4 regions of the Allobosea sp. OAE752 genome follow, and region 2 is predicted to be linked to each of the others. Evidence: predicted binding sites of a transcription regulator. Region 2 holds the regulator's gene; each other region holds the start of a gene.
What was found. Region 2 encodes PhoB, which activates phosphate uptake and scavenging genes when phosphate is short. Its sites were predicted from a motif close to TGTCATNNANCTGTCAT; they were not measured.

Region 1 (3,602 bases), on a different contig from region 2:
CTCCGACAAACCGGGCAGGCCTGGCCGCAGGCAGCAGATGCCGCGCACGACGAAGTCGATCTCGACGCCGGCCCGGCTGGCGTCATAGAGCGCGTCGATGATCTCGGGATCGACCAGCGAGTTGCACTTGCCCCAGATCGCGCCCTTGCGGCCGGCCTTCACATGCGCGACCTCCTCGGCGATGTCGCCGAGCAGGCGCTTCTTCAGGTTCGTCGGCGAGACGGCCATGCGCTCCAGCCCGGCCGGCTCGGCATAGCCGGTGATGAAGTTGAAGACGCGCGCGACGTCCTGCGAAAGCACCGGATCGGCGGTGAAGAAGGACACGTCGGTGTAGATGCGCGCCGTGATCGGATGGTAGTTGCCGGTCGCGATATGGCAGTAGCTGACGAGCTGGCCGGCCTCGCGCCGCACGACCAGTGACAGCTTGGCATGGGTCTTCAGCTCGATGAAGCCGTAGACGACCTGGACGCCGGCGCGCTCCATCTCCTTGGCCCAGCGGATGTTCGCTTCCTCGTCAAAGCGGGCCTTGAGCTCGACCAGCGCGGTCACCGACTTGCCGGCCTCGGCGGCCTCGGTCAGCGCCTTGACGATCGGCGAGTTCGAGGAGGTGCGGTAGAGCGTCTGCTTGATCGCGACGACATTGGGGTCGCGCGCCGCCTGCTGCAGGAACTGCACCACGACGTCGAAGCTCTCATAGGGGTGATGGACCAGCAGGTCCTTCTGCCGGATCGCGGCGAAGCAGTCGCCGCCATGCTCGCGGATGCGCTCGGGAAAACGGGCGTTGTAGGGCCTGAACTTGAGGTCCGGCCGGTCGACGCTGACGAGCTGGGCAAGCTCGTTCAGGCCGATCATGCCGTTGACCTCGACGACCTCGTCGCTGTCGACCTTGAGCTCGCGCACGATCATCCGGCGCAGATGGTCGGGCATGCCGGTCGAGAGTTCGAGCCGGATGACGACGCCGAGGCGCCGCTGCTTCAGCATGGTCTCGAAGACGCGGACGAGGTCCTCCGCCTCCTCCTCGATATCGAGGTCGGAGTCGCGGATGACGCGGAAGGAGCCGGTGCCCTTGACCTCGTAGCCGGGGAAAAGCTTGGCGATGAAGAGCGAGACCGCATCCTCGAGGGTGATGAAGCGGTGCAAACCTTCGCGGGCGAGATCGGGCAGCTCGATGAAGCGGTCGATCTTGATCGGCACGCGGATCAGCGCGTCGAGCTGGCGCCCGTCGCTGAGGCGCTCCAGCGCGAGCGCGACGGTGAAACCGAGATTCGGGATGAAGGGGAAGGGATGGGCCGGGTCGATCGCCAGCGGCGTCAGCACCGGGAAGACGTAATTGAGGAAATAATCCTCCAGCCAGATCCGGTCCTGCGAACCGATATCGGCCGGACCGAGCAGATGGATGCGATTTTCGTGCAGCTCATGGCGCAGTTCGACCCAGCGCGCCTGCTGGTCGTCGGTCAGGGCCGAAACCGCATTGCCGATCTCGACGAGCTGCTCGGCCGGGGTGAGCCCGTCCTGGCTGGGGGTGACGACGCCGGCCTTGAGCTGCTCGCGCAGGCCCGAGACGCGGACCATGAAGAACTCGTCGAGGTTGTTGGCCGAGATCGAGAGGAAGCGCAGCTGCTCCAGCAGCGGATGGCTGCGGTTCGACGCCTCCTCCATGACCCGGCGGTTGAACTGCAGCCACGAGAGCTCGCGATTCATGAAGCGCGCCGGCTGCCGGCGCAGCGGCAATGCGTCCGAATCCCCCGTCGCCCTATCCGGCATGTCGGGCATGTCGGCCGCGATCTCCGTGGTCATGCGCTTGGTCCGTACCCTTACCCTGGTCGTCGTCCTGCTCGTGCGTCTCATGGGGCGTTGTGAAGCCATCCTACCGTGACGGTTCGATGACAAGCGACATGAATCGCTGTCGGAAAAGGTTAGCAGGCATCGGCCGCCGGCCATAGATATGAGGCTTCACGGGGCGCCCGGCAGCCCCCGCGATCGTCAGCAGGCCGCTCAGCCCGGCTCCTGCGGGAACAGCTCGGCCAGCACCTCCTGCACCAGCGGGCGCGTCACGCGCCGGCCGCGCTCCAGCGCCACCCGGTCGAGCCGGTCCACGACCTGCCGCGCGGCGGCGAAGGAGCGCTCCATCCTGAGCGCCAGCGTATCGATGACCGCCGTATCGACCACGAGCTGGCGATCGATGAAGAGCTTGACCAGCACGGCGCAGAGCAGCCCGTCATCCGGCGGTTCGATGGTGGCGCTCGGTGCCAACCGCAGGCGCGAGAGCAGGTCCGGCACGCGCAGGCCCCAGAGATCGGGCGGCGTGCGCGCCGTCAGCAGCAGATGGCCGCCGCGCGCCTTGATCGCGTTCATCAGATGGAACAGCGCCGGCTCGTCGAAGGGGCCGGCATCGCAATCCTCGATCACGAGCGCGCCGCCCGAGACCAGATGCGGCACCTTCTCGTCAGCCAGATCACGCGCGGGAATTGTCCAGGCATGGGCCATGCGGGCCCAGATCGCGGCGAGATGGGTCTTGCCCGCGCCTTCCGGTCCCGTCAGGCGCAGCCAGGCATCGGGCCAGCGCGGCCAGCTTTCGACCAGCCCGTAGGCCGCCTCGTTCGAGGGGCCGACGAGGAAATCCTCGACGCCGTGGCGGCTGTCGACCGGCAGGTCGAAGGCGAGCTGGCGCGGGCGCGAAGGCGCGTCTGACATGGGCGGCTCAGCGCTCGATCTCGATCGTCACATCGGCCTTCGCCGGGTTCGGATGAATGCCGCGATAGAGATTGCTGGCGAGATACTGCCTGAGGGCGAAGCGGCAGAGCACGCCGATCACCGCCGCCAGCGGCACCGCCAGCAGCAGGCCGACGAAGCCGAAGAGCGAACCGAAGGCGAGCAGCGCGAACATCAGCCAGACCGGATGGACGCCGATCGAGTCGCCGACGAATTTCGGCTGGAAGATGTTGCCCTCGAGGAACTGCCCGACCAGGAAGACGCCGAGCGTCGCCAGCGGCCAGGTCCAGTCCGGCCAGAACTGCACCGTCGCGACGCCGACCGAGAGCACGAGCCCGGTCAGCGAGCCGACATAGGGAATGAAGGAGAGGAAACCCGAGATGATGCCGATCAACGCGCCGAAATTGACGCCGACGACGCTCAGCCCGATGGCGTAAAATGCGCCCAGCAGCAGGCAGACCAGCGCCTGCCCGCGCAGGAAGCCTGCGATGGCGGTGTCCATCTCGCGCACCAGCCCGCGGATGGTCTTGCGATGGTCGCGCGGCAGCCAGCTATCGACGGTCGCGACCATGCGATCCCAGTCGACCAGCAGATAGAAGGCGATGACCGGCGTCAGCACCAGCAGCGAAAAGACGCCGACGATCGCGGTGCCGCCGCTCCAGAGCGATTGCAGCAGGCCGCCAACCCATTTCGTCGCCTGGCCGACGAGGTCGCCCAGCGAACTCTGCGCCTGCTTGGCAAGATCGCCGCCGCCGAAGCGCTCGAGCCAGGGCGCGCCCTTTTCGAGCACGAGCGACTGCAGTTTCGCCGCATCCCCGGGCAGCCGCGCCACCAGCCCGGCGAGCTGCTGGCCGAGCAGCGGCGCGAGCAGGATCAGCACCAGCGCGAAG
Region 2 (3,602 bases):
GTCGCGCCCGACCTTGAGGACCATGTCGATGCTTTCGACCCTTGAACTCTCCCCGCAGTCGCTCGATGCCGAGGCTCCCGTCCGGATCGCGGTGAAAAACCTCGATTTCTACTACGGCGAGCACAAGGCGCTGAAGAACATCAATCTCGACTTCCGTGACCGCCATGTCACGGCGCTGATCGGGCCTTCGGGCTGCGGCAAGTCGACCCTGCTGCGCATCTTCAACCGGATCTACTCGCTCTATCCGGAGCAGAAGGCGACCGGCGAGATCATGCTCGACGGACGCAACATCATCTCCAACGACGTCGATGTGAACGAGCTGCGCTCGCGCGTCGGCATGGTGTTCCAGAAGCCGACGCCGTTCCCGATGTCGATCTACGACAACGTCGCCTTCGGCATCCGCCTCTACGAGAAGCCGCCGAAGTCGGAGCTCGACGACCGCGTCGAGGGCGCACTGCGCCGCGCCGCGCTCTGGGACGAGGTCAAGGACAAGCTGAAGAGCTCCGGCATGGGCCTCTCCGGCGGCCAGCAGCAGCGCCTGTGCATCGCGCGCACCATCGCGCAGAAGCCGGAAGTGATCCTGTTCGACGAGCCGACCTCGGCGCTCGACCCGATCTCGACCGGCAAGATCGAGGACCTGCTGGAGCAGCTCAAGAGCGACTTCACCATCGCCATCGTGACGCACAACATGCAGCAGGCGGCGCGCATCTCGCAGTACACGGCCTTCATGTATCTCGGCGAGGTCATCGAGTTCGCGCCGACCAACACGATCTTCATGAACCCGGCGAAGAAGCAGACGCAGGATTACGTCACCGGCCGGTTCGGCTGAGCGGCGACGGAGGAGGAACCCCATGACCGACCATATCGTCCGCTCCTACGACGCCGATCTCGAAGGCCTTCGCCGCAGCCTCGCCGAAATGGGCGGGATGGCCGAGCGCATGCTCGGCGATGCGACCGTGGCGCTGGTGCGCCGCGACACCACGCTGGCCCAGAAGATCATCTCCGCCGATCAGCGCCTCGACAATCTCCAGCGCGAGGTCGAGGAGAAGGCGGTGCTGACCATCGCCCGGCGCCAGCCGCTGGCCAACGATCTGCGCGAGCTGATCTCCGCCATCCGCATCGCGGCGGATGTCGAGCGTGTCGGCGATCTCGCCAAGAACATCGCCAAGCGCGCCGTCGCCATCTCCGGGCAGTTCCAGCCGCCGCACCGCGCCGTGGTCGGGCTGGAGCACATCAGCCGCCTCGTTCAGGCGCAGCTCAAGGACGTGCTCGACGCCTATGCCGCCGGCAACGAGCAGAAGGCGCTCGAGGTCTGGCGCCGCGACGACGAGATCGACGCGCTCTACACCTCGCTGTTCCGCGAGCTCCTGACCTATATGATGGAAGATCCGCGCAACATCACCTTCTGCACGCATCTCCTGTTCTGCGCCAAGAACATCGAGCGCATCGGCGACCACACCACCAACATCGCCGAGACGATCCACTATCTCATCACCGGTGACTCGCTCGACGCGAACCGGCCGAAGCTCGACACGACCAATATCGAGGTCGAGGCGATCACGGGTAGCTGAGGCTAAGGAATCATGGCGGCACGCATCCTGATCGTCGAGGACGAAGAGCCTCTCACCCTGCTGCTGCGCTACAACCTCGAAGCCGAGGGCTTCGAGGTCGACAGCGTGGCGCGGGGGGACGACGCCGAACTGCATCTGCGCGACCACACGCCCGATCTGGTGCTGCTGGACTGGATGCTGCCGGGCCTTTCCGGCATCGAGCTCTGCCGCCGGCTGCGCTCGCGGCGCGACACCGAGCGGGTGCCGATCATCATGTTGACGGCGCGCGGCGAGGAGACCGAGCGGGTGCGCGGGCTCGCGACCGGCGCCGACGACTATGTCGTGAAGCCGTTCTCCCTGCCGGAGCTGACGGCGCGCATCCAGGCGCTGCTGCGCCGGGCGAAGCCCGGCCATGTCGCCGGTCTTCTGCAGGCGGGCGACCTTGAGCTCGACCGCACCACCCGGCGCGTCCGCCGCGCCGGCAGCGAGCTGCATCTGGGGCCGACCGAGTTCCGCCTGCTCGAGTTCCTGATGCAGGCACCGGGCCGCGTCTATTCCCGCGCCCAGCTCCTCGACGCCGTCTGGGGCCGGGACGTCTATATCGACGAGCGCACCGTCGACGTGCATGTCGGCCGCCTGCGCAAGGCGATCACGCCTGCCGACGCCAAGGACCCGCTCCGGACCGTGCGCGGCGCGGGCTATGCCTTCGACGAGACGTTCGCCAGAAGCTGACCGCCGCCGGAGCTGACACGCGAGCCGAGCCCCGGCTCGCAGCGCCCGTGCTTCAGGTGTCGGGGCCGCCCTCGATATCGGCGGCCCAGGCCAGCGCGGCTTCGCGCTCGGCCGGCGGGAAGGTGCGGATCTCGACGAAGGGGACCACCGGGGCGAAGAGCCGCGCGACGCGATCGAGCCAGCCCTTCTCGACGATGATCGCCTCCTTGGGGAAGCGCCTGAGTTCCCAGAGCTTGCCGAAGCTGTAGCGCGCGTCCTTCCAGGCGGCGGCGAAGGTCATGTCGTCGAAGGCGGTGATATCGGCGAGGATCGCGACCTTCTCGTGCCGGCTCAGCCGGTCTTCGACATCGGCGGCGACGCGCTCGATATCGGCCGGCTCGATGGTGCCGCTGAACGCGATGGCGAGAACATGGTCGGGAGCCGGAAGAATGGTGATCATGGCGGCCTCCTCCTGTGCCGATGTCAACGCATGGCCGGCCGGGAGGTTGCGGGCGCTCAGGCTGCTCGCGTCGCCGCGTCGAAAGCCGCGGCCTCCGTCCTCAGCCAGGCGATGAAGGCGTCGAGGCCGGGGCGCGAGGGCTGGTCCAGGCGGCGGGTCAGCCAGCAGCCGGTGACGCTGGTGAAGCCGATATCGAGCGGGTTGACCAATGCGCCCGAAGCCAGTTCCTCGGCGACATAGCAGCGTGGCGCCAGCGCGACGCCGAGCCCCGCGACCGCGGCGCGGATGATGACGGAGTAATAGCCGTATCGGACGGTATGGGCCGGCACCGCGCCGCGCAGGCCATGCGCCTCGGTGAACTCGGCCCAGAAGGCCGGCATCTGGTAATGCTGCAGCAGCGTCATCTTCTGGATGTCGGCGGCGCGGCGGAAACCGCCCATGCGCTCCAGCAATTCGGGCGCGGCGACGAGGGCGACATCGCGGCCGAACAGATAATGCGCCTCCTTGCCGGGCCAGGGCGGGGTGCCGTGGTTGATCTCGATGTCGGGCTCTTCCGTCTCGTTTTCGCTGACATAGTTGGTGAACTGGACATCGACGCCGGGATGGGCCTCGGCGAAGACGGGGAAGCGCTCCATCAGCCAGCGCTCGCCGGCGATGGCGACCATGTGCAACCGGATCGGCCGGGCGATGGCGACGCGCTCGGCCAGGCGCATCGCACCGCGTTCCATCTGCTCCAGGGCGGCCTCGGCATAGGGCAGGTAGATTGCGCCGGCCTCGGTGAGCTTGAGGCCGACCGGATTGCGCTCGAACAGCACGGTGCCGAGATGGTGCTCGAGCGACAGGATCTGCTTGGAGACCGCGCTCTGCGTCAGGTTGACGAC
Region 3 (3,602 bases), on a different contig from region 2:
TAGAAGAACACGATGGTGATCGCGAGCTGCGGCAGAAGCAGCAGGAAGGGGATCGTCAGCCCCTTGAAGTATGCGTTCTTCTGCATCGGCTTCCCTGGAACGAGACGGCCATCCCGGACGGAATCGGTCCGGGATGGCCTTGGATATGCGAGCGCCGACCGCTCAGCGGGCCGCGGTCCGCTCGAACTGGCGCAGCATCTGGTTGCCGCGTTCGGCAGCCGCGTCAAGCGCCGCCTGCGGCGACTTCTGACCGTTCAGCGCCGCCTCCAGCTCCTCCGACCAGATGTCGCGGATCTGCACGAGGCTGCCATAGCGCAGGCCCTTCGAGTTGTCGGTCGGGGTCTTGTTGGTCAGCTCGAGGATCGGGGTCTCGAGATAGGGCTTGTCCTTGTAGAAGCCGGACGCCTTGACCTTCTCATAAGCGGCCTTGGTGATCGGCAGATAGCCCGACTCGGTGTGCAGCTTCGCCTGACGGTCGACGTCGGAGAGGAAGGTGAAGAACTTGGCGACGCCCTTGTACTCGTTCGCCGACTTTCCGCCCATCACCCACAGCGAGGCGCCGCCGATGATCGAGTTCTGCGGCGCGCCCTGCACATCGGGGTAGTACGGCATCGGGGCGTTGCCCCAGTCGAACTTCGCATTGGCGACGACGTTGCCATAGAAGCCCGAGGAGGTCAGGAAGATCGGGCATTCGCCCGAGGTGAAGCGGCCTTCGCCATTGTTGGTGCGGCCGGAATAGTCATAGGTCTTGTCCTTCTGCAGCTCGACCAGATTGGTCCAGTGCTTGAGGAAGACCGGGTCCTTGTTGAAGGTCATCACCGCATCGGTGCCGGCCATGCCGTTGACCTTGGTCGACAGCGCAATGTTATGCCAGGCGCCGAACTGCTCGATATTGGCCCAGGTCGCCCAGGCGTTCGAGAAGCCGCATTTATCGTAGCCGGCGGCCTTGAGCTTCTTGGCGTCCGCGAACACCTCCGGCCAGGTCTTCGGCGGCTTGGCGGGGTCGAGGCCAGCCTTCTTGAAGGCGTCCTTGTTGTACCACATCACCATCGAGGACGAGTTGAACGGCATCGAGAGCATCTCGCCCTTCGCCGTCGAATAGTAGCCGCTGATCGCCGGGAGATAGGCGTTCGGATCGAATTTTTCGCCGGCTTCCTTCATCATCTCATGGACCGGCTTGATCGCGCCCTTGGCCGACATCATCGTGCCGGTGCCAACCTCGAAGACCTGCAGGATGTGCGGCGCCTGGCCGGCGCGGAAGGCGGCGATGCCGGCGTTCAACGCATCGGGATAGGAGCCCTTATAGGCCGGAACGACCTTGTATTCCTTCTGCGAGGCATTGAAATCATTGGCGAGCTTGACGACGACGTCGTTGTTGGCGCCGGTCAGCGCGTGCCACCACTGGATCTCGGTCTGGGCGAAAGCCGGCGAAGCACCGGCGAGCGCGAACGCCGCCGCGCTCATCAGGATACGGGATTTGATGCTCATGGGTCGATCTCCCTTCCGCGGGCGGACCCCGCCGCGGTTCTTGTCGTTGGTGCGCAAGCTAGCATGAAGCGCGGGCGACATTTCAATGACAAATCGATGACGCCCGGCGCAATCCACCTATGGTCGCGAACCGGCTTGCGCATTTGCGCATAAGCGGCTGTTCTCCGGCTCCCGAACGATTTCTCTCCTGGACGACGCCATGCCCGATCTCGACCTCTCCGTCGCAGCGACCCTGCCGCAGGATGCCGCAACCGCCGTCCTGGCCGGCCGGGTCTGGCGGCCCGATCTCGGCGGCCCGGCGGTGGTCACCGTCCGCAACGGGCGGGTGATCGACGTCAGCGCCCATTTCCCGACCAGCCGCGATCTGTGCGAATCGACCGATCCCGCCAAGGCGCTGCGCGCGGTCGAGGGCGAGGCGATCGCCTCGCTCGCCGACATCCTGGCGAACACGCCCGTGGATAGGCGCGACCCCTCGAAGCCCTGGTTGCTCTCGCCGCTCGACCTGCAGGCGGTCAAGGCCGCTGGCGTCACCTTCGCCGTCTCGATGCTGGAGCGCGTGATCGAGGAGAAGGCCCGCGGCAACCCGGCCGCCGCCGCGACGATCCGCGAGGAGATCGGCAAGCTCATCGGCGACGACCTGTCCAAGCTGAAGCCCGGCTCGCCCGAGGCGATGCATCTCAAGGAGGTGCTGATCAAGCAGGGCGCCTGGAGCCAGTATCTCGAGGTCGGCATCGGTCCGGACGCCGAGATCTTCACCAAGGCGCCGGCGATGTCGACCGTCGGGACCGGCGTCGATGCCGGCCTGCATCCGGCCTCAAGCTGGAACAACCCGGAGCCGGAGATCTTGCTGATCGTCGCCTCGACCGGCACGATCGTCGGCGCGACGCTCGGCAACGACGTCAATCTGCGCGATGTCGAGGGCCGCTCGGCGCTGCTGCTCGGCAAGGCCAAGGACAACAATGCCGCGGCCGCGGTCGGCCCCTTCATCCGCTTCTTCGACGCGGGCTTCACGCTCGACCATGTCCGCAGGACGACCGTGACGCTGACGGTCGCGGGCGAGGACGGCTTCACGCTCGAAGGCTCCTCCTCGATCGCCAAGATCAGCCGCGACCCGGCCGATCTTGCCGCGCAGATGATCGGCCCGCATCACCAGTATCCGGACGGGGCGGCGCTCTATCTCGGCACCATGTTCGCGCCGATCAAGGATCGCGATGCGCCGGGCGGCGGCTTCACCCATAAATACGGGGATATCGTCACCATCGCGGCGCCCGAGCTCGGCAGCCTCGTCAACCGGATGAAGCGCACGGATGAATGCGAGCCCTGGACCTATGGCGCCTCGCATCTGATGCGCCATCTCGCGAAGCGCGGGCTGCTTTGAGGCCATAACCTCGGCCGGCAGGGGGCCGTGTCGGCAACCGCGTCAGCTTGCTGGTAAGGTTTTTCTGTCAGAGAGCGCGCGACCAGGAGGGTTGGCGTTGGCGGTGGGCGACATCAGGACCGGGCTCCCCCGCGGCGAGGGCGGCAACCTCGCCGGGCGCCTGTTGCGCAACCCTCTCGTCTGGATCGCGGCCTTCGTCGTCGCGGTCATCGCCGGGCTGAACCTGCCGCTGCGCGTGCCGCTCGGCCCGAATGCCTGGGACACGGTCGTCTATCTCGACGCGATCCAGCGCATCCATGTCGGGCAGGCCCCGGCGCTCGACTTCTTCGCGCCGGTCGGGCCGCTCGGCTATTATCTCGCCGCCGGGCTCGATGCGTTCTTTCCGGCCGCGCAGCCGATGCTGCTGGTCAACTGGGCGCTGCTGCCGGTGCTGCTGCCGCTCACGGCGCTGCTGATGGCCGATCTCGCGCCACGGGCACGCGGACAGGCGCTCGCACTGCTCCTGCCGCTGCTGATGTTCGCCGCGCTGCCGATCAACCTGCACTCACTCTACCCATCGCCCGGCTTCGACGGCTACGGCTATTACAACCGTCATGTCAGCCTGCTGCTCTATCTGCTGATCGCGACGCTGCTCTTCGCGCGTCATCGCGCCTTGCGGATCGGCCTCGTCGCCGCGCTGATGCTGAGCCTCTTCCTCGTGAAGATCACCGGCGCGGTGACGGGCACGCTCATCGTC
Region 4 (3,602 bases), on a different contig from region 2:
CTTCGGGTCGCGCGAGGAGGAGAAGGGCAGGTTGTTGTCGTTGCCGACGACGATCACGCCATTCGCCCGGTCGACCACGTCGACGTTCTCGATGGTGAAGAACGGGAAGGTGAAGACACCGTCCTTCGTGCCCTGCTTCGCCTTGCCGTCGGGATCGGCGATCTTCATCAGGTCGATATAGCCGATACGGCGCACGGGCTTGCCGACATTGGCGTCGGTCATCTCGATCTTGACGATCCGCTTGTGCTTGGCGATGTCGTGGAAGCAGTCCGGGCCGCGGCTTCCCGGCGCGCAGGCCTTGTCGGCGGTGCCCTCGCCGTTGTCGCGCTCGATGATCAGGCCCGTCGTGGCGTCGATCATGTTGAAGTCGCCGATGGCGAGGCCCTTGGCTTCGAGCGGGAAGAACCAGGAACGGCCGGTCCACTTCTCGTTCTGGACGTCGAATTCGAGGATGCGGAGGACTTCCTTGCCGTCGACCTCCTCGTTGCCCTTGGTTTCCGCGTTCCAGAGCGGGCCTTCGAGCAGCGGGTAGAGGAAGCGGCCATCCGGCGACTGGGCCATGCCCTCGAAGCCCTTCGAGCGGCGGACATTGAACTCGACCGGCAGATTCGGCGCGGCCGGGGTGGTGACGGCGTAGTGATCGGGCGAGCGGGCCGGCTTGCCGTCGACCAGCGTCTCGAACACGGCCTCGACCTTGCCATTGGCGTCGACGCGGATGAGATAGGGGCCGAACTCCTCGCCGATCCAGTATTTGCCACCGATCGGCTGGATCGATTCCGGATCGAAATCGGCGCCGGTCAGGTAGCGCTTCTCGGTGCCCTCATGGACGATGCGGAAGGGGACCTTCTTGTCCGGGTCGTGCAGGAAGGTGGTCGAGACACGTTCGAGCGCGCCCTTGCCGAAATCGGCCTTCAGGCGATGGAAGAACAGCATCGCGTCGGGCGAGTTCACCTTGGCGCCGAAGCCGTTATCGGTCAGCACGAGGAACTCGTTGTTGCCCAGCGAACGGATGCCGGAGAAGCCCTGCACCGGCTGGCCGGCGAAGGGGGTCGAGAGCCCCGTCGGGCGCCCGCCCGAGGTGCCCATCACCGTGCTGACGGCCTCGACGCGCTTGCCCGGCGTGACGAACTTGCCGGAAACCTTGAGATCGGCCGGTGCATCGGCGGGGGCGGGGATGATCGTCTCGGCCGGCAGCAGCGCCTGGCTCAGAAGCTTCGCGGGAAATTCCTTCGGAGACTCCTGCGCCCCGGCGAGCATGGTGGACGACAGAAGCAGGATAATGGCGAGCGACGAGCGCATGAAATTCTCCGGGCTGAAAAGGACCAGCCGGCTTCGCGCGCCCGGATGGCACGCCGACAACAACGGGGTGACGGTTCGGTGAAGGCGCCAGATGGCGCTACGGCATCGGCCGCTTCCGAAAACCGGATTCGACTTTTCGGGCCATTGCTCAGTAGCCCCGGGCCGGATCGACGGCATGCAGCAGCGGCTCGCCCGCCTCCAGCCGCCTGATCTGCGCCGCGACCAGCGTGGCGATCGCCTCCGGCTCGGACATCGCCGCGTTATGCGGGGTGACGGTCACGCCCGGATGGCTCCACAGCGGCGACTCCACCGGCAGCGGCTCGGTCTCGAAGACGTCGAGCGTCGCGCCCTTGAGCGTGCCGGCATCGAGCGCGGCGATGATGTCGTCCGCGACCTGAAGGCCGCCGCGGCCCGGATTGATCAGGAAGGGCCCGCCGAGCCGGCCGTCCTGCGCGAGCCCCGCAAAAAGCCCGGCGTTGAGGATGCCGCGCGTCTCGGGCGTCAGCGGCACCAGGCTGACGAGGATGTCGGTCCGCGCCAGGAAATCCTTCATGCCGTCCTCGCCGGAGAAGGTCTGCAGCCCCTCGACGCTCTTCGGCGAGCGGCTCCAGCCGGCCACGTCGAAGCCGATGACCTTGAGCTTGGCCACGGCATCGAGGCCGAGCTCGCCGAGCCCCATGATGCCGACACGGACGGAACGGGCCGCCGGCTGGTTGCGGTCGTCTTCCCAGAGCTTCGCCTGCTGCTGGCGCATGTAGCGATGCTGCTGGCGCAGATACATCAGGCAATGCAGCACGACATATTCGCTCATCCGCGTCGTCAGGTCGGGATCGACCACGCGTGCGATCGGCACTTCCGGCAATTTGTCGTCGGCGAAGAGGAAATCGACGCCGGCACCGAGCGAGAAGATCGCCGCGAGGTTCGGCAGGCCGGTCAGGCTGCCGGCCGGATGCTTCCAGCTCGCGACATAATGCACGGCCCGGCGGTCGAAGGGCTCGCCCGGCACCACGATCGGCATCTCCGGCAGCAGCGCCTGGAAGCGCGCCCGCCAGTCCTCGACATGCCAGCCCGTCATGGCCAGAAGCAAACTCATGCCCGTGTTCTCTCCGTGATCCGTCCGGCGACCAGTTCGCCCTGCGCCGCACCCTCTCCGATCCGATAGGCCTTGCGCAAGCGCTCGCTTGCCGCAAGGAAAGCGTCCTCGCCGCGCGCATGGATGATGGCGAGCGGACGGTCCGGCCCGAGCGTCGCGCCGATGCCGGCCATATCGGTGAGGCCGACCGCATGGTCGATGCCGTCCTGCGGCCGCAACCGGCCGCCGCCCAGCGCCACGACCGCGAAGCCGACGGCGCGGGTATCGATGCCCGAGACCGTCCCGGCCGTCTCGGCGAAGACCGGCTTCACGACCGGCGCCGCGGCGAGATGCTTTGCCGGCGCTTCGAGCAGATCGGCAGGGCCGCCCAGCGCCACCACCATCCTGGCGAAGCGCTCGGCCGCGGCACCCGAGGCGAAGGCATCCTCGATCCTGCCACGCGCTTCGTCGAGGTTCGCCGCCAGACGGCCGAGCAGCAGCATCTCGGCGCCGAGCGCGACCGTGACCTCGTGGAAGCGCGGCTCGCGCCGGCGCCCCGTCAGATGGTCGAGCGCATAGGCAACCTCGAGCGCATTGCCGGCCGCGCTGGCGAGCGGCTCGTCCATATCGGTCAGCAGCGCCGTGGTCGGCAGACCGGAATCATTGGCGACGCCGACGAGCGCCTGCGCCAGGGCGCGCGCCTTCGCGGGTTCCGGCAGGAAGGCGCCGGAGCCGAACTTCACGTCCATGGCGAGGCCGTGCAGGCCAGCGGCGAGTTTCTTCGACAGAATCGAGGCCGTGATCAGCGGCAGCGATTCCACGGTCGCCGTGACGTCCCGGATGGCGTAGAGGCGCTTGTCGGCCGGGGCGAGATCGGTGGTCTGGCCGATGATGGCGCAGCCGGCCTCGCGCACCACCTTTCGGAAGAGATCGATGCCCGGCTGCGTCACATAGCCCGGCACGGCATCGAGCTTGTCGAGCGTGCCGCCGGTATGGCCGAGGCCGCGGCCGGAGATCATCGGCACATAGCCGCCGCAGGCCGCAACCGCCGCCGCCAGCGGCAGGCTCACCGTATCGCCGACGCCGCCGGTCGAGTGCTTGTCGAGGGCGGGGCCCGGCAGGTCGTTCCAGTTCAGCACCGTGCCGGAATCGCGCATGGCGAGCGTCAGCGCCACGCGCTCCTTCTCGGTCATGTCGTTGAAGAACACGGCCATGGCGAAGGCCGCCGCCT

Region 1: the regulator PhoB is predicted to act here: its motif matches at 1,873-1,889, upstream of GGC47_RS16255 (RNA degradosome polyphosphate kinase).
Region 3: the regulator PhoB is predicted to act here: its motif matches at 1,574-1,590, upstream of ugpB (sn-glycerol-3-phosphate ABC transporter substrate-binding protein UgpB).
Region 4: the regulator PhoB is predicted to act here: its motif matches at 1,367-1,383, upstream of GGC47_RS12710 (esterase-like activity of phytase family protein).

The regions. Positions count from the first base shown of each region.
Region 1 covers NZ_JBNPXO010000005.1:429,787-433,388, forward strand. The annotation lists gene GGC47_RS16255 (RNA degradosome polyphosphate kinase) at 1-1,773, opposite strand, end outside; gene GGC47_RS16260 (HdaA/DnaA family protein) at 1,996-2,694, opposite strand; gene GGC47_RS16265 (AI-2E family transporter) at 2,702-3,602, opposite strand, start outside.
Region 2 covers NZ_JBNPXO010000003.1:167,499-171,100, reverse strand. The annotation lists gene pstB (phosphate ABC transporter ATP-binding protein PstB) at 23-829, shown strand; gene phoU (phosphate signaling complex protein PhoU) at 852-1,571, shown strand; gene phoB (phosphate regulon transcriptional regulator PhoB) at 1,584-2,282, shown strand; gene GGC47_RS09965 (SpoIIAA family protein) at 2,335-2,721, opposite strand; gene GGC47_RS09960 (LysR substrate-binding domain-containing protein) at 2,778-3,602, opposite strand, start outside.
Region 3 covers NZ_JBNPXO010000004.1:218,727-222,328, reverse strand. The annotation lists gene ugpA (sn-glycerol-3-phosphate ABC transporter permease UgpA) at 1-86, opposite strand, end outside; gene ugpB (sn-glycerol-3-phosphate ABC transporter substrate-binding protein UgpB) at 163-1,488, opposite strand; gene GGC47_RS12755 (fumarylacetoacetate hydrolase family protein) at 1,688-2,866, shown strand; gene GGC47_RS12750 (hypothetical protein) at 2,964-3,602, shown strand, end outside.
Region 4 covers NZ_JBNPXO010000004.1:207,789-211,390, reverse strand. The annotation lists gene GGC47_RS12710 (esterase-like activity of phytase family protein) at 1-1,299, opposite strand, end outside; gene GGC47_RS12705 (2-hydroxyacid dehydrogenase) at 1,448-2,392, opposite strand; gene deoA (thymidine phosphorylase) at 2,389-3,602, opposite strand, start outside.